2 regions of the Schaalia sp. JY-X169 genome follow, and region 2 is predicted to be linked to the other one. Evidence: riboswitches for the same ligand, from Rfam matches in the RefSeq annotation. Region 2 holds a riboswitch; the other holds the start of a gene.
What was found. Region 2 has a riboswitch for S-adenosylmethionine ahead of H2O65_RS00750 (methionine ABC transporter ATP-binding protein). Riboswitches for the same ligand answer to the same signal wherever they lie in the genome.
Positions count from the first base shown of each region.

Region 1 (10,324 bases), 940 kb from region 2:
ATCCTCCAGGAGTCACTGGCTGCCGGTTGCACAGTCGTCCTTGTCCTCCATGAGCTGGGGGAACTGCGCCCGCTGATTGAGCGGGAAGTCCGCATCGCAGCCGGTCACATCACTCACGACGGTCCATGCACACACACGCACCACGGCGATGAAACCGGCCCCTGGTGGGATCACGATGAAGATAACGAGGGCGCCCGTGCTTAGCCTGTTCCTCTCCCCCCTCTTTATCTACTCCTTCCTGGCGGCTCTCCTAGTTGGCCTGTCGGCGCCCGTCGTGGGAACCTACCTTGTCCACAGGCGGCTCGCGATGCTCGGCGACGGCATCGGGCACGTCGCTCTCACCGGTGTTGCCGTTGGCTGGCTGGTGGGATCCTTGGCCAACCTCACTCCGATTGATCGGTTCGCGGTGCCCGGCGCAATAGTTGCTTCGGTTGCGGCAGCCGTCGTCATCGAATTGGTGCGCCGATCGGGGCGAACCTCCGCGGATGTCGTCCTCGCCCTCCTCTTCTACGGTGGCATCGCAGCCGGTGTGGTCCTGATCGGCTTGGCCGGGGGGTCCTCAACGCAACTGAACTCATACCTGTTCGGGTCACTTGCGACGGTCTCAATGGGCGACCTCGTCCTCATTGCCTGTATGGCCCTGGGGATATTCGCAATTGGGATCGGACTGCGGCCACTGCTTTTCTCGGTGACCAATGATGAGGACTTCGCGAGGGCGTCCGGACTACCCGTCAATACGCTGTCCATGCTGATAGCGGTCATGTCGGCAGTGACAGTTGCGGTGTCGATGCGGGTCGTCGGCGCACTGCTTGTGTCAGCAATCATGATTATCCCCGTCGCAACCGCGCAGCTGTTTGCCAAATCATTCCGCTCAACAATGGGTTTCGGGATGCTCATTGGCGCACTGGTGTCAGTGATCGGTTTGGGGATCACCTTCCAAGTGAACATCTCCCCCGGCGCAACCATTGTCGTACTGGCGGTTACGGTCTACGCGGTAACCTTTGCAGCGCGTTCAGCGCTAGAGAGGATGGCCCGCAGGTGAGTTCACCTCAAAGAATGTCCAAGCAGCGCAAAGCTGTGCTCGATAACCTCGAGTCCCACTCAACTTTCCGCAGCGCCCAAGAAATCCACGGATCCATGGAGAATGCGGGGGAAACCGCCGGTCTGGCAACCGTCTACCGCAACCTGCAGGTGCTGGAAGATTCCGGGCTGGTAGATGCGATTCGCGGGGAAAGTGGGGAGATGCTCTACCGCTCCTGTACGCCAGGATCACACCACCACCACCTGATATGTACAAGATGTGGACGCGCGGAAGAGGTGGAGCTAGACGGATTGGAGCAGATCATGCAAGATTTGGCACAGAGCCACGGGTTCGAACTGCTTGACCACACCGTTGAGCTGGCCGGACTCTGTGAGCAGTGTCGTGGCCTCGAAGAAGGAGAACAGTAATGCCAAGTTGGGCGCAGTCAGGGATCCCACTGGTGGTCTTCCTCTTCTTTGTTGTCTTCTTCCGCGCGCAAGGCACCTACTGGATCGCACGCTCCGTGCCCACGGCAATCTCCAAGTGGGGGACGAACTCCAAACGTTTCGCAGGCCTCGCAAAATGGGTTGACGGACCCGTGCCACGCAAAGGCGCTAACATCCTGGAACACTGGGGTATCGTTGCGATCCCCCTGTGCTTCCTCACTGTCGGAATGCAGACGGCTGTACTCGCGGGTTCGGGTCTGGTGCGGATGAACTGGGGCAAGTTCACGGCCGCGATGATCCCGGGATGCGTGGCTTGGGCCCTCCTCTACGGATACGGGTTGCTTGCCGTGTGGACCGCGGTTGTGAAGGCCGCTGCCGGGAGCCCGTGGGCTTGGGCTGCACTAGCGGCACTTGTTGGCACCGTCCTCGTCCTCAAGCAGCGCGGACGCATTCGCACGGCAGCAACGGCGCGCGTTTTTAACTAGTCTGGTCAGCGCCCCGTATCTCTGCGTAGCCCCCACACCGCCAAAGCGATGAACAATGCTGCCCAAATCGCGACGTTCACAAGCATGTTGGGAGTGAAATTCTCCCAGCCGTGAATCGGGAGCAGCACCATCTGACCGGCACCCCACAGTGGCGTCCACGGCGCCAAACTCTGGAAGAACGCCCCCATCTGGTCCAACGGGATCGTCAGACCGCCCCCGAAGGCAGACAGGACGACAATCGCTGACGTTGCGGCGAACGCCCCATCCGATCGCACCGCGAAACCGCATCCGAAACCAATCGCGATTCCCACCGTCGACACAAGCAAGAGGATGGGGGCGCTCTGGGCCCAAACCACGCCTGACATGGACGCGCCCGTCGCAACCCCCACGCCAAAGGTTATGAGCACAACGACGCAGCCCACGCAGAGAATCGCAACCATTCGCCCAACAAGTTGGAACAACGCAGACATCGGCGTCAGAGCGTAGAGCCTGCTCACCCCCTGAGCACGTTCCAAACTGACGTTGGCCGCAAAAGACGAAGTTGTCATCATCATGCCGAACAATGTCATAGAGACCAGGACCTGCGAGGCGACATTTCCGTTTCCAACAGAGAAGTCCGAGTACTCCTGGTTGGCACCAAACATCAGGTACATGATCACGGGCATCAAAATCGCGAAGCCAATGTTGAACGGGTTGAAGAAGACTCCGCTAAATAAGACCCAGATAAAGCGGCCAAGTCCCCTGTTCGGCCTCACAACCGGGTTCTGACTACGAATTTGCTCTGCTGTCAGTGAGTGGCTCATCACTGCGGACCTTCCTTCACTCCTGTGACCGACGCGAAGATGTCTTCAAGGCTCGCATCGACCAAACGCAAGTTGTGTGCTCCCGGTACTGCCAAGAGGATGCGGGCAGCGTCATCGAGGTCGCTTCCGCTCACTACCAACCTTCCGTCTTCCCACAGGGCTGTCCAGCCGCGCTCTTCAAGGGAAGCAAGGACTCCGATGGCATCGCCCTCGTCCAAATCAATCGTCAGCCTTGCTGTGCCACGTCTCATCAGTGCGTGGGTGGGGGAATCGACGGCGACCCGGCCGTCCCTCATGATGATCGTTCGTTCGGCGAAGGCTTCGGCCTCGGCAAGATAGTGGGTCGCGAAGATGACGGTCCTGCCAGTTCCCGCTGCCTTCTTGATGACCCGCCAAAAGTCCTGGCGTGCCGTGGGGTCCATTCCAGCGGTCGGTTCATCCAGAAACATGACCAAAGGGTCCGGAAGAAGGGCGAGGGCGAGGCGGACCCTCTGCTGTTCGCCACCGGAGAGCTTGCGGATCTTTCTCTTCACGAGGCCGCCGAGGTTGGTGGCTTCAACCACCTCCACAAGACCGAGTGGCGTGGCGTAGAACCCGCTGAAGAGCGTCAAAAGCTGGTGCACCGAGAAATCCACGGGAAGAGCCCCAGTCTGGTTGACAACCCCTATCAAACCCCGCGAGATCGCGTCTGGTGGGGACATGCCCAGTAGGTTCGCGGAGCCTGCCGTTGGGTGTTGCAGGCCCAGGGCTAGGTCTATCAACGTTGTTTTTCCTGCGCCGTTTGGCCCGAGGAGCGCAACAACCTCACCCTGGGCGATCGTCAAGGTCACGTCGTCGACTGCTGTGACTCCCCCGGGATAGCGCATCGTTACGTGCTCTAGACCGAGCGCCGACGGAACCAAGTTCATCTCCATGGCCTTAGGCTACGCAATCGCGGCGCGCGACAATAGGGCACGGCCAAGTTCCGTCGCAGGTACTGAGCTTTGGGGACTGGTGTGTAGGACGTGCTAAGACATAGGCTCAGAAACCACCCGACAAGGGGATTTATGTAAGGAGGCACAATGACACAGGACGAAGAATCGACCGGCTTCAGCGCAACTGAGCGGGCCGCCATGAAGCAGCGTGCCGAGGAACTTCGGGCAGCACGTGAAGGTGAGAAGGGTTCGGCGCGAAGGGCCCGAGAGTTGCAGGCTTGTCTCGATGCCATCAGCGCGCTTGAGGGCAGTGACCGGCAGATCGCGGAGCGATTCCATGAGATCGTCTGGGAGGTTACGCCTGAACTTGACCCGAAGACTTGGTACGGATTTCCCTCGTATGCCCGGGACGGCAAGGTCGTTGTGTTTCTGCAGCCGGCGTCCAAGTTTGACACCAGGTACGCCACCATCGGTCTCAACGATGTCGCCGCTTTGGACGAGGGCGTGTTCTGGCCGACGTCGTTCGCTGTATTGGAGATAAATGACGAGGTCGCAGACCAGCTCAGGGTTCTGGTGAGGCGGGCGGTAGGCTAGGCGGCACAGCAGTTTTTGTGAGGTGGGTCACTGTTCGGTGTGGGGGTGGTGGTTTTGGGGGGTTGATGTCGGAGGGTGCTCGTAGGGTTGGTTTATCGAACAGGTGTTCTACTTGTTCGGTCCTACTTGTGAGGAGGTGATGATCTTGACCAGTCCTATAGAGGGCATTGTTGAGGGCAGGGCGGTCCCGGCGGCCAGGTTCTCAGCCGGACCAGCAGCGGACATTCCGGCGGGCTTGGTTGGGGTCATTACTGATTTGGCCGCGGTGGGAGCCGGTTTACCGGCGATCACTGACATCATGGGGGCACCCAACTCGCAGGTTTTAGGGTTAGCCCAGATTACTGCCGTGTTGGTCAAACGCCTGCAAGCCATTGGTACCGGGTGTGCGGGAGTGCTGGATCAACGTTTGAAGAGTGGGGCCCTCAATGGTGGAGCCATGGCCGGATTCACCGGGGGCGCTGCACTGGTACGCGACCTAACCGGTTGCAGTATTACCGAGGCGCGCGCCCGCCTCCGCCTTGCCGAAGCAACCCTGCCGCAAACATATCCCTCCACTGACCCTGGCAGCTGCAATGACCTCGCTAGCAACGCTGCTGGCAGTGGCAGGGGCCCTGAGGTTGGCAGTGACCCCGGCAGCGGCAGTGGCGGTGTTCCGGGGCGTGGTGCAACATTTGAGTTAGTAGCCTCCGCCCTTGAAACTGGGGGTCTTAGTGAAGCAGGCGCCCTCCGCATTGTTGACACCCTGACCCAACATGACAAACGCGGTGGCACCCACACCGGGGACATGGAAGGCCAACTAGTCGGAACCGCCCTCGGCCTACCAGGTGACAAACGCAACTACCACGATGTTGCCCAACACCTCCACAACAACAATGTCCCTACCAGAAACACCCCTACAACCACCGGCACCGACACTGACGCCGCCACTGGCGCTGGAACTGATACTGGTTTGGGCGCTGGGTTTGGTGGAACTCCCACGACTGGTTTCAGTGGCGCTCACCTAGATGAAATACGTCGCGCCTGCAGCCAAGCAGCCGACCTCTGGGACCCCCGCCAAAGCATCCAAGCCGACTACCACACCACCAGTAAACGTTTCCTCACCATCGGCCAAGAAGCACACGGACTCATCCCCCTACGCGCCAACCTCACCCCAGAAATCGCCGCCCACCTAGAAACCATGCTCAACACCATCACCTCCCCCAGAACACGCCACCACTGGGACCCCACCAACAGTGACAACACCAGTAGCGCCGGTAACCACTCCAGCAACAGTGGCGACCCGGCCCACAACAACAGTGGCGACCCGGCCAGCAACAGTAATGACAATGCTGGTGGGGTTTGGGATCAGCGCAGCCCCGCACAAAAACGCCACGACGCTTTCGCCTCCATCATCACAGTTGCCTCCAGCGCCGCCACCCACACCACCAACCTCATCAAAACCGGTCAACCAGGCACACCCCTCCTCGGCGGATCAGGCACCGTAGTCATGATGCAAACCAGCCGCCAAGCCCTACAAAACCGGCGCCCCGGCCTCATCCACACCAATCAAGGCCCCCTCACCATCTCCAACCTCGCCATCGAACACGCCGCCTGCACCGGAGCCATCCAGTTCTACGCCACCGACCCCCAAGGCAAAATCACCGAACTAGGCAACACCCAAAGAGTCTTCACCAACCACCAAAAACGCGTCATCCTCGCCCGCGACGGCGGCTGCATCATCCCCGGCTGCGACACCCCCGCCCAATGGTGCGAAGTCCACCACGTCACCCCCCACGCCCAAGGCGGCAAAACCCACACCGACAACGGCGTCCTCCTCTGCCACGGACACCACCGCCACATCGAACACGGCCCCTGGAACATCCAAATGAAAAACGGGACACCCCAAATCAAACCACCCCACTGGAAAGACCCCACACAAAAATGGCAACCAACCACACGCGTCCTCCCACCCCAAAACAAGCCACCAAACCAAACCAGCGCGCCACCAGACAGACACAGCGCAGCCCCCGACGAAACCGGTCCGCCACCAAACCAACACAGTAGGGAGCCAGGCCAACAAGGCGCGCCACCAGGCAGCCAAAATGGGACGCCACCAACACTGTGGAACCACGCCGCCTAACCGAACGCCTGGGCAGCCAAGGGATTTCGGATAGTGGGCCCTCTTAGACTGGGGGCCTTGCTGAAAGAGAAAACCCTAGGCCGCCCAAGCCCCCTTGAGTGCAACCGTCAGTCGGAAACGACCCGGGCCAGCTCTCCGGAGAGCGACATCACCATACCCAGTGCCGGCAGGTCCGGCCCGAAGAGCATATGGTCGAGGGCGCGACGCGGCGACTGTGCTCGCACAAGTCGCTCAAGCCAGGGCTTCCAGGCTTCGGCATCAAGTTGAAAAGCTGGGAACCCTTCCTCATACCACTGCTTGAAAAGATGCCCATGAGTGGCCTCATCAAGCTCGTTCCTCCTGCGCTTATCCGACAACAACTGCGCAAGTAGGTAGTACTGGAGCGGAGTAAAGCCGCCGCTGTGCAGCTCCGCGGCCGTCTCCTTCCAAACCTCAGGGACGCGGGAGCCGCCGTTGACTACGCCAGACGCAATAAAGGACACAATGGTCGCCCCGGGAAACCAAGGGCAATGGTCGAGCATATAGCGAGACCACACGGGCCGATCCACTTCAGGCACTTCACCCCACCCGTCCGTGGTCTCGAAGTCCTCTACTCCCCCATCAGCGACGGCAATCTGGAAAACAGGCATGGGAACAATCCTTACCGGAGCCCAACACGCGCACGCCTGGGCCCCCCTCGACTTGCATGAACGGTTGTTCACGCCGGTTCTTCCCCTGGGGCACCCCGCTCGACGCAGAGGGTTGCCGTGCAGCCAGCCAGGTACTGAAAGCTACAACTCTTGAACCTGCAAGAACCGTAGCACGGTCGCACGACACATTGTCGTGGGGCTGACCCTAAGCACCCTCGCCGAACGAGCAGCGGGAAGCAGCAGGCCACCGTCAAGCAGGAGGCGCTGAGTATGTCACGCCGCCAGTGTGGCTAGATTCCGTCTAGTGCGTTCGCGTATCCGAGCAGCATCGCACCGCCGACCAGAAACAGCATTCCCAACATGGTCACGCGCATCTCTTTGCGTGTCTTCTTCTCTTGGAGAATCCAGATGCCCCCAAAAGTCGCAACCACCACCGTTAACTGCGAAAGTGCAAATCCCACAGCCACCCCGAGCACATTTATTGAGTACTGCAGCACGATCAACCCCGTGCCCCACAGGACCCCCGGGAGCAAGGCGCCAACGGTAGGGCGACTCCAACGCGTATCTGGCATGCCTCGTCGCGGGGATGTGGCGATCACACCCACCACCACGAAACCAATCGCCTCCGGCAACAGCGACGTCATCGGATCAATCGACCACAACCTCGTGAGGGTAGGAAATGCAATCAAGAACAACGTAGAAATGGCCATGATGACCATTCCGGTTCGCACGGAAGCGGAAGCAGGAGCGGAAGCGGAAGCAGAAGCAGGAGCGGAAGCAGAAGCAGGAGCGGAAGCGGGTGCAGGAGCGGGATCTGCAGGAGCGGGATCCGCGGGAGCGGGATCTGCGGGAGCGAGCGGAGCAGACGTGACCCGAGCAGAATCTGCGGGAGCGACCCGAGCGGGATCCGCGGGAGCGGACACGGTGAGAGGGTCGGGCTCGCTCCAGCCCGCAAGAAATACCCCCACCAGTATTGACGCCAACGCCGCGATTCCCACCGGCAGCGCCGCCGATCCGACCCACTCTCCGAACAGGGCAATACCAAGAACCGCCACCCCGATCAGCTGACCGCCCGTCGTGAGCGGCATGACACGTGAGACACCCAGATAGTGAAAGGAAATAATCTGCAGATTCATCCCCACACCAAGCACTGCACCCGCAACAAAGGCGGTGAGAAGAACAGCGGGGTTCGTGTCCACTCCCACGCTGAGCGCCAAAACTATCGCCACTGCCAAGGCGCCAAGAAACTGCCCCATGGTCTGCTGTCGGCTGTCCCCGCCGAGCTTCATCAGCAGGACACTTGAAGACCCAAATAGCAGCGCGGGTAAGAGCCCAATCGCAAAGCTCATTGGTTGCTACCGGCAACGGCGTCAACCGCTCCGCCGTAGCGTCTCTCGCGTTCCCGGTAGGCGATCAGACGCTCCCAAAGCTGTTCCCGCCCAAACTCCGGCCACGCCTGCGGCACGAAATCTAGTTCGGCGTAAGCCAGCTGCCAAAGCAAGAAGTTAGAAATCCTTGACTCGCCCGACGTGCGTATCAACAGGTCGACGTCTGGGGCCTGCGCGGCGTACAGGTGCGACGCCAGATCGGCTTCCCTGATAGAGGAAGCCTTGCGAGTTCCAGCAGCAACTTCTTCCGCAAGCGCCCGGGCGGCGTCTGTGATTTCGGCTCTCCCCCCATAGTTGATACACAGAAGCAGTTCCGTCTTGGTGTTGTTCTTGGTTCGCTCTTCGGCAACCCGTAGCTCTTTGAGGACAGACTTCCAAAGACGTGGTCTTCGTCCGACCCAACGGACCCGCACGCCCCATTCGTCGAGGCGGTCCGTGTGCTTACGTATCACATCCCGTGAGTACCCCATAAGGAAACGGACCTCCTCGGGCGAACGCTTCCAGTTCTCCGTAGAGAACGCGTACATCGAGAGGTACTTGACGCCAGCCTCGACAGCGCCCGCGACGGTGTCCATTAGTGCAAGCTCACCGGCTCGGTGCCCTTCGGTCCTGGGCAGGCCCCTTGCATTCGCCCAACGCCCATTGCCATCCATGATCACCGCGACATGTTCGGGGACGTGGCCTAAAAGATGGGGCGGGACAACGGTGCGACCAGCACCTGGCGCATCAAGTGCCATGTCTAACCATCCGACCTGGAGAAGCTGTTCTTCATGCCGTTGCTGACAATCAGGAGAACCTTGTCGAGCACCGCCTCGGTTGCCTCTTTGACCGTGGTTGTGATCGCCTCATTGGCGGCCTCGAGAAGGCCACCTACCGATGCACTGTCGACGAGGATACGTGCCTCAGCATCAGTTTTTGCGAGGTTTTCGTGGCCTGCAGCAAGCGTGGCCTGCTGGTAGCTCTCAATCTCAGGTAGCGCCGCAGAAAACTGGGCGTCTGCCAATGCAGCGAGGATGCGGCTGGCCCAGTAGAAGTTCTCCGTTGTTACTCGGCCTGTCGTGTCAGAGACATAGTCGGGCATTTTCTCAACGTTAGTGTAGAGGGGAATCAGCGTGTTGAAAGGGTTGGAAGCAAATGCGATCCACTGTATCGAACGGGACGATTTTGGCCTTACCTGCAGGATAGAAAGTTGACTATGCCGATTGATCCCAATCGGGCGGAATAGTCTCGCCTGCTCATCGGTGCCCGCATACGGGTCATATGGGGTGCCCTGGTAGTGCGAGCTCAATACATACTTGATATCTTCAATGGTGATTTTGCGTTCTGGGTGCCGGCACCATGGAATATCGTCCGAGGTCGGTGCGTACTCCGTACTGTTGGGATTCAAGATGCGCTGCATGAACCAGGCGCGAGGAGTGTTGTAAACGTGGTCGGCATCCGAGTGTGAGCCGAATGCGTCCCGCGGGTTCAGGTTCCCATCAATGGAGAGGTCTAGCCAGTTGTCCGCGATGAAATCTCGCAAGTCAGAAGACGCCAGGTACTCGCGGCCTTCACCGAGGGCGTCCTCCACATCGAAACTGTCAATGCCCAGCTGGTTAGGCATCGTCACATAGACGTCGTCGGGGACGCGGCGCGCGATCCAGTGGTGACCTCCAACGGTTTCAAGCCACCAGATCTCATCCGCATCCGCAAAGGCGACGCCGTTCATCTCATACGTGCCGTACTGCTCCAGCAGCGCACCAAGACGAACAACACCCTCACGCGCCGAATGAATGTACGGGAGCACCAGGGTTACGAAGTCCTCTTCGCCAATGCCACCCGAGACCAGCGGGTCGGCGCCGAGGACGCGCTCGTTGCTGGTGAGCGTCTCAGTTGCGCTCATCGCTACGTTGGCCGAGTTAATCCCAGCCTGGGCCCAAATCCCC
Region 1 covers NZ_CP059675.1:1,609,687-1,620,010, forward strand. Annotated here, with positions in the region: gene H2O65_RS07110 (metal ABC transporter ATP-binding protein) at 1-204, shown strand, start outside; gene H2O65_RS07115 (metal ABC transporter permease) at 176-1,042, shown strand; gene H2O65_RS07120 (Fur family transcriptional regulator) at 1,039-1,449, shown strand; gene H2O65_RS07125 (hypothetical protein) at 1,449-1,952, shown strand; gene H2O65_RS07130 (ABC transporter permease) at 1,958-2,755, opposite strand; gene H2O65_RS07135 (ABC transporter ATP-binding protein) at 2,755-3,669, opposite strand; gene H2O65_RS07140 (hypothetical protein) at 3,817-4,263, shown strand; gene H2O65_RS07145 (HNH endonuclease signature motif containing protein) at 4,409-6,382, shown strand; gene H2O65_RS07150 (hypothetical protein) at 6,490-7,011, opposite strand; SAM riboswitch class IV at 7,055-7,167, opposite strand; gene H2O65_RS07155 (GRP family sugar transporter) at 7,302-8,360, opposite strand; gene H2O65_RS07160 (isoprenyl transferase) at 8,357-9,136, opposite strand; gene H2O65_RS07165 (C69 family dipeptidase) at 9,139-10,324, opposite strand, start outside.
Region 1: it holds a riboswitch for S-adenosylmethionine, as region 2 does, so the genes downstream of both, H2O65_RS07150 (hypothetical protein) here and H2O65_RS00750 (methionine ABC transporter ATP-binding protein) in region 2, are expected to answer to the same signal.

Region 2 (10,324 bases):
GGGTGATTGGAGTAGCGCGATTACTCTTGGGAAACTGCTGTGGGTCTGATATTTGGGGGTAGGAACGTCCACGGGTCGCCAGTGAGACGTGCTTTGGCGAAATGCTCCAGGAAATCGGCCGCACTTCGCACCTTGCTGAGCTCCAGCGACTCCGCAAGTATCTGCACCACGTCAGCCGTGTTGAGTCCGGCTTCGTGCAGTTCGCGCAGAGTGACTGCACCGTCTCGCTTCGCCAGGCGCCTGCCCGTGGGGCCTAGGACGAGGGGGACGTGACCGTAAAGGGGTTCGACTCCTCCGAGTTCGTGAGTTAAATATGCCTGGAGCGGTGAGGAAGCCAGTAGGTCGTCGGCGCGCACCACCTGGTCAACCCCCATCGCAATGTCATCGACAACCACGGCCAGGTTGTATGCAAAAGCTCCGTCACCTCGTTGGAGGACGGCGCTGTCGGTGGGCCCGGTGAACCGCCCTCGACCCATGTCGGTGATCGTCCAGTTCGCCGCTGTGGGTCGCAACCGCAGGGCTGGCTGCAAGCCGCGGTCCGCCAGTTCGGCCCTGCGTCTAAGGGCCACGCCCTCTGAGAGGCGCAGACATGTTCCAGGGTAGTGTCCAGGCGGTGCGTGAGCCGCAGAGGCTGCCTCGCGGATGTCGCGCCTCGAGCAAAAACACTCAAACACCAGGTCATGTTCCTGCAAAGCATCGATTGCGCTTTGGTAACGGTCCAAGCGCTCACTCTGGACGACAATGTCCCCATCCCAGTCGATTCCGAGCTCCTCAAGGTCATCGATCTGGGACTGGGGGTCGCGGAAGCGCTGCCGGTCAAGGTCCTCAAGACGCAGGTAGAAGTCTCTCCCCGTGGATCTGGCGTAAGCCCACGCAATAAGGGCTGTTCTGAGATTTCCAAGGTGTAAATCACCCGTTGGGGATGGTGCGTAACGGCCCGCATTCATCGCACCCTCCTTCCTCCTACTGGCATTCCTTCACGAGTCTGCTTCAGTCGTTTTCCACAGCGGTGGCAGCCAGCGGTTGCTGTCCACACTCTGGAAGGCAATTTGCCATTGGTCTGTCTGACAACCCTATTATCATTGCAACAACCATCTAGAGCAGCTGAGAGACCTGGCTCGTTGACGCTGCAGCAACCAGCAACACGCGTGGTGCTACCGCCAGGACCGATGGAGGAACCTTGATTGAACTAGTCGATGTCCGAAAGGTCTATGACATCTCCGGTGCGACTTCTGTCGTCGCACTGGACAACGTCACCCTTTCGATTCCGGCCGGTGCAATCCACGGAATTGTTGGTCAGTCTGGTGCGGGCAAATCCACTCTGATTCGCTGCCTCACCGCCCTCGAACGCCCAACAACAGGACAGATTGTCGTCAACGGTATCGACATGACGGCCCTATCGGGACCGGAACTACGGGCAGCACGCCGCAACATTGGCATGGTGTTCCAGACCCCTAACCTTCTTGACTCGCGAACCGCTGCAGCCAATGTCGGTTTTCCCCTCAAACTTGCCGGTGAGTCGAAAGACAAGGCGGCTGCTCGGGTTCAGGAACTGCTGACCGTTGTGGGCCTAGGAGAGCGTGGAGCCTCATACCCCGCGCAGCTCTCCGGCGGTCAGCAGCAACGTGTCGGAATCGCGCGGGGGATGGCCACCAATCCACCTGTCCTGCTGTGTGATGAGCCAACCTCGGCCCTGGATGCGTCCTCGACGAAACAAGTGATGGGACTGCTACAGAAACTTCGTGACGAATCCGGAGTTACCGTCGTCATCATCACACACGAGATGGAAGTGGTTCGGGATTACTGTGACTCCGTGACACTCTTGGAACACGGACGCGTTGTTCAAAGCGGCCCAATTGCCAAGGTACTGGAGAGCCCGGACTCTGCGCTTGCAGAGGACCTGGTGCCGCGTCCCAACATTGATGGTGTGGAGATCCCTGATGGGAAAGCTCTTCTGGATATTTCTTTCACCTCCAGTCCCGGTGTACCAACCGGCGCCACGGTCCTCAATCTCGTTGCCTCTCTGGGTGCTGACGTCGCAGCAGGCCGATTTGAGTCGATTGGTGAAGTGCAAGTTGGCCGCCTAGCTATTACGGTGCCCGCCTACCACTCAAACGCAATCCGCGGCCAGCTTGAACGCAACGCTATTTTGGTCAGAGAGTGGGTCTGATCATGACGGTCTTCTCGCAACTCTTTGTCTCCACGAGTCAGCTCTCCCTAATCTTTGCGGCCCCCGGTGGACCCCGCTGGGGCGATAACCCAGCTATTCAGCAGAAGTTCTGGCCAGCGGTTCTCGAAACGCTTCTGATGGTGGGTTGGGGAAGCCTAGTCACCGTCATCCTTGGTCTCCCGCTCGGCCTCCTCCTCGCGTCCAGTTCCCGTTCGGGTCTGAAGCCAAGGGCGGCGCTGAACCAGGCTGTTGGAGTCGTCGTCAACGTGGTGCGGTCCTTCCCATTCATGATCCTTCTGATCGCGCTGATCCCTTTCACTCGCCTGCTTGTTGGGAGTTCGCTGGGCTGGAAAGCAACTGTCGTCCCCCTGGTGGTTGGCGCCGTACCGTTCTTCGCCAGATTAGTGGAGACCAATATCAATGCGGTTTCCCCCGGGAAGATCGAGGCGGCACAGATGATGGGTGCATCCAACATGCGCATTGAGTGGGCGGTGCAGGTCCGTGAGGCTATGCCATCCCTGGTGCAGTCCGTGACTACCCTGTTCATCACGCTAATCGGATACTCCGCCATGGCTGGCGCCGTCGGAGGTGGCGGGCTTGGCGCCCTCGCCATGAACTACGGGTACAACCAGTGGCAAGACGACGTCATGATCATCACCGTTGTGGCGATCATCGTCATCGTGCAGCTGGTCCAAATGCTCGGCGATATGATCAGCCGGCTGGTGGACCACCGCTGAGGCGCCACCAGCCGGAGTGACTAGATGGTACAAAGCACTCGGCAGAACCCCGACTAAACATCACCAACAGACTTTTCATTCTTCACAGCCCAATTGGGCACAACTAATGGAGGAAATACCATGCGTTCACTACGATACTTTGCAGCAACAGGTGCGGCCGCAGCCCTTGTCCTGGCAGGCTGCTCATCCGGCGGTGGCGACACCACCCAGTCGACCGAGGCGGAGCAGAATGACGCTGCCACAGAGGCAGCCGAGGGCGGAGACGTCGAGGTTCTGACTGTTGGGGCCAGCCCCAGTCCTCACGGCTCAATCCTCACCTTCATCAACGACAACCTGGCGGCTGAGGCAGGCCTGCAGTTGAACATCGTTGAGTTCTCTGACTACATCCAGCCCAATGAGGCCCTCAATGCCGGCGAATTGGACGCCAATTTCTTCCAAACCGTCCCCTACCTTGAGGCACAGACAGAAGAGCGCGGCTACGACTTTGTCGCAGGCTCCCCGGTTCACATTGAGCCCCTGGGCATCTACTCAGAAACCATCACTGACATCGCTGACGTTCCCGAGGGAGCTAAGGTAGGCGTCATCACCGACCCATCAAACCAGGGTCGCGCACTTGAGCTTCTTGCAGCCAACGGCCTCGTCGAACTTCCAGCAGATGGCGCGATCAACGCGACTACGGTGACACCCCTCAAGGGAATCAGCCTGATCGAGGTTGAAGGACCGTCCCTGGTTCGCAACCTGCAGGATGTTGACATCGCGGTAATCAATGGCAACTTCGCCCTCGAGGGCGGCCTGTCACCAGCGGATGATGCCCTGGTGGTTGAGGACGGTACGGACAGCCCTTACGCCAACCTGCTTGTGTGGAAGAACGGTACCGACAAGCTTGACGCCATTGAGAAGCTAGATGCACTACTCCGGAGCGACGAGGTCGCAGAGTTCATCAAGAGCACTTGGACGGATGGTTCAGTAATCCCAGCCTTCTAGTCGATAGCAATAGTGGGGGAGCAGCTGCTTGCTGCTCCCCCACTATTTGCCTCAGCGCGGTCCTTTGCGGTGCGGGTTAGGACGTACGGTGCGGGTTTGGCCAATTTTGACGCGGAATTACACCGTTATTCAAGCCGAACTCGCACGCTAAGGCGTAGTCGGCTCGCGGACGTTTCGTACGAAGTTTGCCCGCGCGCAGCCCGACTCAGTCGACGACCCCGTAGAGGCGGTCGCCGGCGTCCCCAAGGCCCGGAACGATATAGGACTTCTCGTTCAAGCCCAGATCCATCGCACCAGTCACCACAGTTACATCAGCGCGGTCGCCGATCTGCGCTTCGATCTCCGCAATCCCTTCAGGCGTTGCCAGAAGGCAGATGCAAACGATGCGCTTCGCGTTGTGCTCAACTAAGTATTCGATCGTCGCCACAAGGGTGTGACCAGTTGCCAGCATGGGGTCGAGGACGTACACCTCACGTCCAGACAGATCGTCGGGGAGGCGTCGAGCATATGTCTCTATCTCCAGTGTGTCCTCATCACGACGCATTCCCAAGAAGCCCACCTCAGCGGTGGGCATCATCGCCGTCATGCCGTCGAGCATGCCGAGGCCCGCGCGCAAGATCGGCACAACCAGGGGACGTGGCTCAGATAGACGAACACCCGTGGTCTGTGCCACGGGTGTCTCAATTTCAACTGGTTCAACGGCAACATCCCGTGTCGCCTCATACGTCAAGAGGGAGACAAGTTCGCCAACAAGGGAACGGAATGTCGACGAGGGCGTGTTCTTGTCACGAAGAACGGTGAGCTTGTGGTCGACCAGAGGGTGATCAATGACTTGGAGTTCCATGGGTACAGAATATCGTGCTTGCCGACCATCTGGACGCGCGAGGGCGTTATTGTGGTTTCATGGAAACTCAGCGAAGGTGGGAGCGGGCGATGAGCCGAGCCTTGCTGCTTGCCAACACTGCCCGCCAAGCTGGGGACGTACCGGTTGGTGCGGTCGTCCTCGACCAAAATGGCAACGTTGTTGGGCGGGGGTGGAATCGCAGGGAGGTCAATCACGACCCGACCGCGCATGCTGAGATCCTCGCCCTACGTGAGGCCGGTGAGAACCTCGGGACCTGGAACCTGGCCGGCTGCACGCTAGTGGTGACATTAGAGCCGTGCACAATGTGTGCGGGCGCAATAGTCAACAGCCGACTTGACCGTTTGGTGTTTGGTGCTTGGGAACCGGCGACGGGCGCTTGCGGGTCGATTCGGGACGTTGTTCGGGACACCCGGTTGAACCACCGGGTCGAAGTGGTTTCCGGGGTCATGCAAGCCGAGGCCGAAGTGCAGTTGCGCGCGTTCTTCGAGGGCTTGCGCCGCTGACTATCGACCGTGACGCACTGTCCAAAATTAGGCGCGGTTTGGGACTAGTCGCGGGGGCTTTGTGGTGACAGTATTCACCTCATGCTTCGCGATAATCGCGCGGGCGCATTAGCGCCGCTTGTAGTTGGGGCCATTGGCGTAGTCTTTGGCGACATTGGAACATCCCCGCTCTATACACTTCGTGCCGTCCTCACCCACGATGGCGGCGACTTTGCCCCGTCTGCGGTGCTCGGGGTTATCTCAATGATCATCTGGTGCCTGATAATCATTGTTACCTTCACCTACGTTGGCCTTATCCTCAAGGCCAATAACCAGGGTGAGGGCGGAATACTCGCGCTCGCAGCCCTGATAACCAGGAAGACCAAGAAGGTCGGCCGGTTGGCGTTTGTTGTCACCACAATTGCGATCATCGGTGCATCGCTGTTCCTAGGTGACGCCATGATTACGCCTGCCATATCGGTTCTCAGTGCAGCCGAAGGCCTTTCGGTTATCAACCCGGATCTTGCGCACCTGGTGGTGCCGATCTCTCTGATTGTCTTGACCACCCTATTTGCCTTCCAAAAGAAGGGTACGGCAGGCATTGGTAGCGCATTTGGTCCGGTAATGGTGATGTGGTTCCTGGTCCTTGCTGCACTCGGTCTGCCATGGATTCTCCGGGAGCCTGGAATTCTTGTCGCCTTGAGCCCAACATATGCGGTTGCATTCGCTATGGAGAGGCCCGCGATCGCGTTCTTTGCCCTGGGTGCGTGCGTCCTCGCCATCACGGGAGCTGAGGCCCTCTATGCGGACCTTGGGCACTTCGGACGCAAGCCCATAGCGGTGGCGTGGATCGCCTTGGCGTTACCAGCATTACTCCTCAACTATCTGGGCCAGGGAGCGTTGTTGCTGTCAAACCCGGCAGCAGTGAACAGCCCACTGTATGAACTAGCTCCGAAATGGGCGCTGGTTCCAGTCGTCCTTCTCGCGACATTGGCGACAGTCATCGCTTCTCAGGCTGTAATCACGGGAGCGTTCTCTATCGTGCGGCAGGCGATTCATATGAACCTCTTGCCACGCATGAGGATCGTGCAGACCTCACGTTCCAGCGGGGGACAGGTGTATCTCCCCGCAGTCAATGGAATCCTCTTTGTTGGCGTGTTCGCCCTAGTTGCAGCTTTTGGTTCGTCGGAGCGGCTCGCATCTGCGTATGGATTGGCTGTGACTGGAACGCTGCTTCTTGAGCTGTCCCTGTTCCTCATCTTCGCGCGGACGGTGTGGAAGTGGTCCCTGGTTCGAGTTGTCCCCATGGCCGTCCTCGTTGGTGGGTTGGAGTTAACCATATTCCTTGCCAACACCTCAAAAATCCTTTCCGGCGGCTGGATTCCCCTGGCTGTTTCCGCCCTCGTCGCCCTCTTCACATTCACGTGGGCAAGGGGCGCCAAGATCATGTTCGGTCGACGCCATGAGATGGAGGGCCCATTGCGACCCTACATCGCAAGTCTGCGCCGCAAGAAGATCCAGCGGGTTCCCGGTGTGGCCGTCTATCCACACGCGAGCCTCACCACCGTCCCCCTGGCATTGCGTTCCAGTGTTGCCTTCTCTCATGTCCTCCACGAACACGTCATCATCATGGTGGTGAAGCGGCTGGGCGTGCCCACCGTAAACGAGTGTGATCGTGTTGTAGTCGATGACCTGGGGAGCATTGATGATGGAATTGTCCGGGTTGAGTACCGCGTTGGATTCAATGACTCACAGAATCTGCCGAGGGCGTTGCAGTTGGCTCTGCATAAGAGTCCTGAGCTGGAGTTTGATGCGGAACAGGCTACCTATGTTCTTTCGGTCTTCCGGATCGAGCCGGCGGACAAGGGAGACCGGCAGCAGTGGCCCAGGTGGCAGCGGCAGCTGTTTCGGAGGATGGAAAAGACTTCGCACAACAGGACGCGGGCATTCCACCTCCCGCCTGATAGGACAATCGTCATCGGGGCAGAGGTGAAGGCGTGAGCGGCGTTTCCCCCACAGCGTAGCTCTCAGACGTAGGACCACTGGCCCATGCCGGTGTGAGGCGATAGGTTTAAGGGAGCCGGGCCGCCGGCATCGACCGGCGCGGGATCTACTAGGAGGAAGCATGGCTGTTTACGTACTACCGGAACTTGACTACCCATATGACGCCCTCGAACCGCATATTTCTGCGGAAATCATGGAGCTGCACCACTCAAAGCATCACCAGGCTTACGTCGATGGTGCCAACGCTGCGCTAGCCTCGCTCGAAGCCGCACGTGAGGCCGGGGACATGGCTGCGGTGAACCTGTATGAGAAGAACTTGGCGTTCCACCTCGGCGGGCACTCCAACCACTCCGTGTTCTGGAAGAACATGTCACCAAATGGCGGTGGGGAGCCCACAGGTGCACTTGCGAGCGCGATTGATGACAGCTTCGGGTCTCTGGAGAGCTTCAAGAAGCAGTTCACCGCTGCTGCTATGGGCCTGCAGGGTTCGGGATGGGCCGTTCTTGCCTACGACACCATTTCGGGTCGTCTGGTGACATTCCAGCTCTACGACCAGCAGGGCAATGTTCCCGTTGGAACCGTTCCACTCCTGATGTTGGACATGTGGGAGCACGCCTTCTACCTGGATTACAAGAACGTCAAGGCGAAGTACGTTGATGCCTGGTGGAATGTTGTTAACTGGGACGACGTGGCACGCCGCTTTGAGGCGGCCAAGGAGAACTACGGGAGTCTGCTTGTCGGCTAACAGCTGAGGCGGTACTCACCCAATTTCCCTGTCGCCCGTTAGCGTTGTAGACTTTCGATCGCCTGGAGACGTGTCCGAGCGGCCGAAGGTGCAACACTCGAAATGTTGTGTGGTTAATAGCCACCGTGGGTTCAAATCCCACCGTCTCCGCCAATTGAAAGACGCTGGAACCCCGGTTAGAGAAATCTGACCGGGGGTTCTTGCTATCTGCTTCCGGGCCGGTGGAGGGGTTCCCGTTAGACGATCAGCCTGCTTCCTTGCGGACTGACGATGGTCCCTGCGGAGCCTGATGACGGGGGCAGCAGGCGGATAACGACACGTCCGCTGGTGGACTGGTCCAGCACTCGAACGGACTCGTCGATAAAGCTCGGCGGCGGCGCCGCCGGTACGGGGACATCGGAACTGTCATCAAGCAGGACAACGTCGACCCCGCGTCGGCGGGCATCACTTGCGGCAGAGAGAATCGGCGTACCGACAAAAGATAGTGCGCGAATCCCATCGCGGAGCTCTGCCTCAAGGAGTCGTGCTTCCTGGCGCACTTCGGTTGTGAGTTCACAACCAAGCGCCACAGGGTTGATAAGAGGAACCGCGCGCCGAGCAATAGATTCCAGTGAAGTGGAGACACGTGAGCGAATTTCTTCTTGAAGTAAGCGTTCCTGGGTAATACGGCTGGCCGCTTCATCTTCTGCTGTCAGGTCATAGACCACATCCGTGGTCCACCACACAATGAGAGACCAAAACAGCAGTGCCAGTGCGGGGACCAGTAGCATTGATCCAATTTTGAGCACAGGTATGCCTTCACCTAGGCCCCACACCAGAGTCGTTACGGCCAGGCTGCCAAGCATCAGCCAGGCAACGCCCATGCGGCCCCGGGAGATAAACCCACATGCCAGCAGAGCTCCAAGGACAAGCGTCCAGGCCTCAACTCCCGGCCAAAGCGGCTCGCTAAGAGAAAGAAGGACCGCAAGGTTCCCCATTGCAATAATGGCGATAACTCCGGCTACTACCCATGGTCTCGCCGCGCCCACGCCCGCTTGGTGACGAAGGAGAGCGAAGTTCAAGCTTGCATACGCGACCAGTGCAAGCACCGATGGAAGGACCGAAGCAAACGATTCGTTCAGGAGCCAAATGTTGACGCCATAGCCGATCAAAACTCCAGTTGACACGGTAAACCCCACCCGCGAGACCATGGCTCCTTCCAGTCCCGTTACCCAGTGCTTGCGTGACTCTTCTGAGAACGACTCGTTCGCAGGGGTTGTGACACGTGGCCACATGAGTATCACAGTTGTTCCGACGCCGAGTTCTGTACGTACGTCAGCAGCTCCGCCGATCTCTTCAAGTCGGGTGCGGATTCCGTGTTCGAGGCCGAAGCGTCCTCGGCTTGTTACGTCGTCCCATTCGAAGCCGCCACCATTGTCGACAATACGGACGTGCAGCGCACAATCAACAATCTTGAACGTGGCAACGACGGCCAGTTGGTGGCCCCGAGGTGGGTTCCCGTGACGCAGCGAATTACCAACCGCCTCGGATGCTGCCGAAAAAAGGGAGCTGGAGGCGCCACCAAGATGGAATGATCTCACGTCCTCGTCCCCACAGACGGACACCTCCGGGAAGGCGGACTGAATCGCTTGGATCAAATCCCCGACATCGTGAAGGGGTTTCTCAGAGACCCGGCCCGTCAGCACAGTTGACGCTTCTGCGGCCGCCTGCTGCAGGAGTGGTGAGTTCTCGGGGTGCCCTGCAATAGCGGACAGAACCGAGAGGACGTGGTCGTGGACAAACTCATTGGCCCGTCGACGCGCGGTTGTCACCGCTCGTTCGGCGATTAACTCCTGTTCGTTGCGACGATGTTCACCCTGGACTTCATCGAGGTCTTCAGCAAGAGAGATCAACCATGAGTTTCCGAGCAGCAGAAGGATGCTGAGGGAAGCCATGGCGATGGTCGCCGCCATGCCACTGCCGGTAAGTGGGGACCCAAAGCGCAAGGGAAGTGTCAGAAGGAGGATCAGGTACGCGGCCCAGAGGGCCACCTGAACCCGTAGTGAACGAAATATTGTCAGGCCCTGCGCGGTAGCAGCGATCGAGTAGGGAATAGTAAGCACCAGCAGGTTGAAAAGAGGGGCCTGCCCACCCCCGGTCGGCGCTGCACTTCCACTCAGAGGTGAGAAAATGAGGAGCGATGCATAGGTGATGATGGCGCCCAGAGAAGAGACTCTCCATAGAATCGCGCAAGCCCGTCTGATCACGGGAGTGCGTGCCCGCAACTTGGCATTCTTCAGATCTTCCGCGTGGCAGCCGATCAGAAGCTCGATGGTTCCGCAGACACCACCGATGAAG
Region 2 covers NZ_CP059675.1:167,906-178,229, forward strand. Annotated here, with positions in the region: gene gluQRS (tRNA glutamyl-Q(34) synthetase GluQRS) at 21-947, opposite strand; SAM riboswitch class I at 1,089-1,176, shown strand; gene H2O65_RS00750 (methionine ABC transporter ATP-binding protein) at 1,181-2,170, shown strand; gene H2O65_RS00755 (methionine ABC transporter permease) at 2,173-2,907, shown strand; gene H2O65_RS00760 (MetQ/NlpA family ABC transporter substrate-binding protein) at 3,028-3,891, shown strand; gene upp (uracil phosphoribosyltransferase) at 4,097-4,735, opposite strand; gene tadA (tRNA adenosine(34) deaminase TadA) at 4,795-5,259, shown strand; gene H2O65_RS00775 (potassium transporter Kup) at 5,341-7,239, shown strand; gene H2O65_RS00780 (superoxide dismutase) at 7,364-7,987, shown strand; tRNA gene H2O65_RS00785 (tRNA-Ser) at 8,052-8,140, shown strand; gene H2O65_RS00790 (ATP-binding protein) at 8,224-10,324, opposite strand, start outside.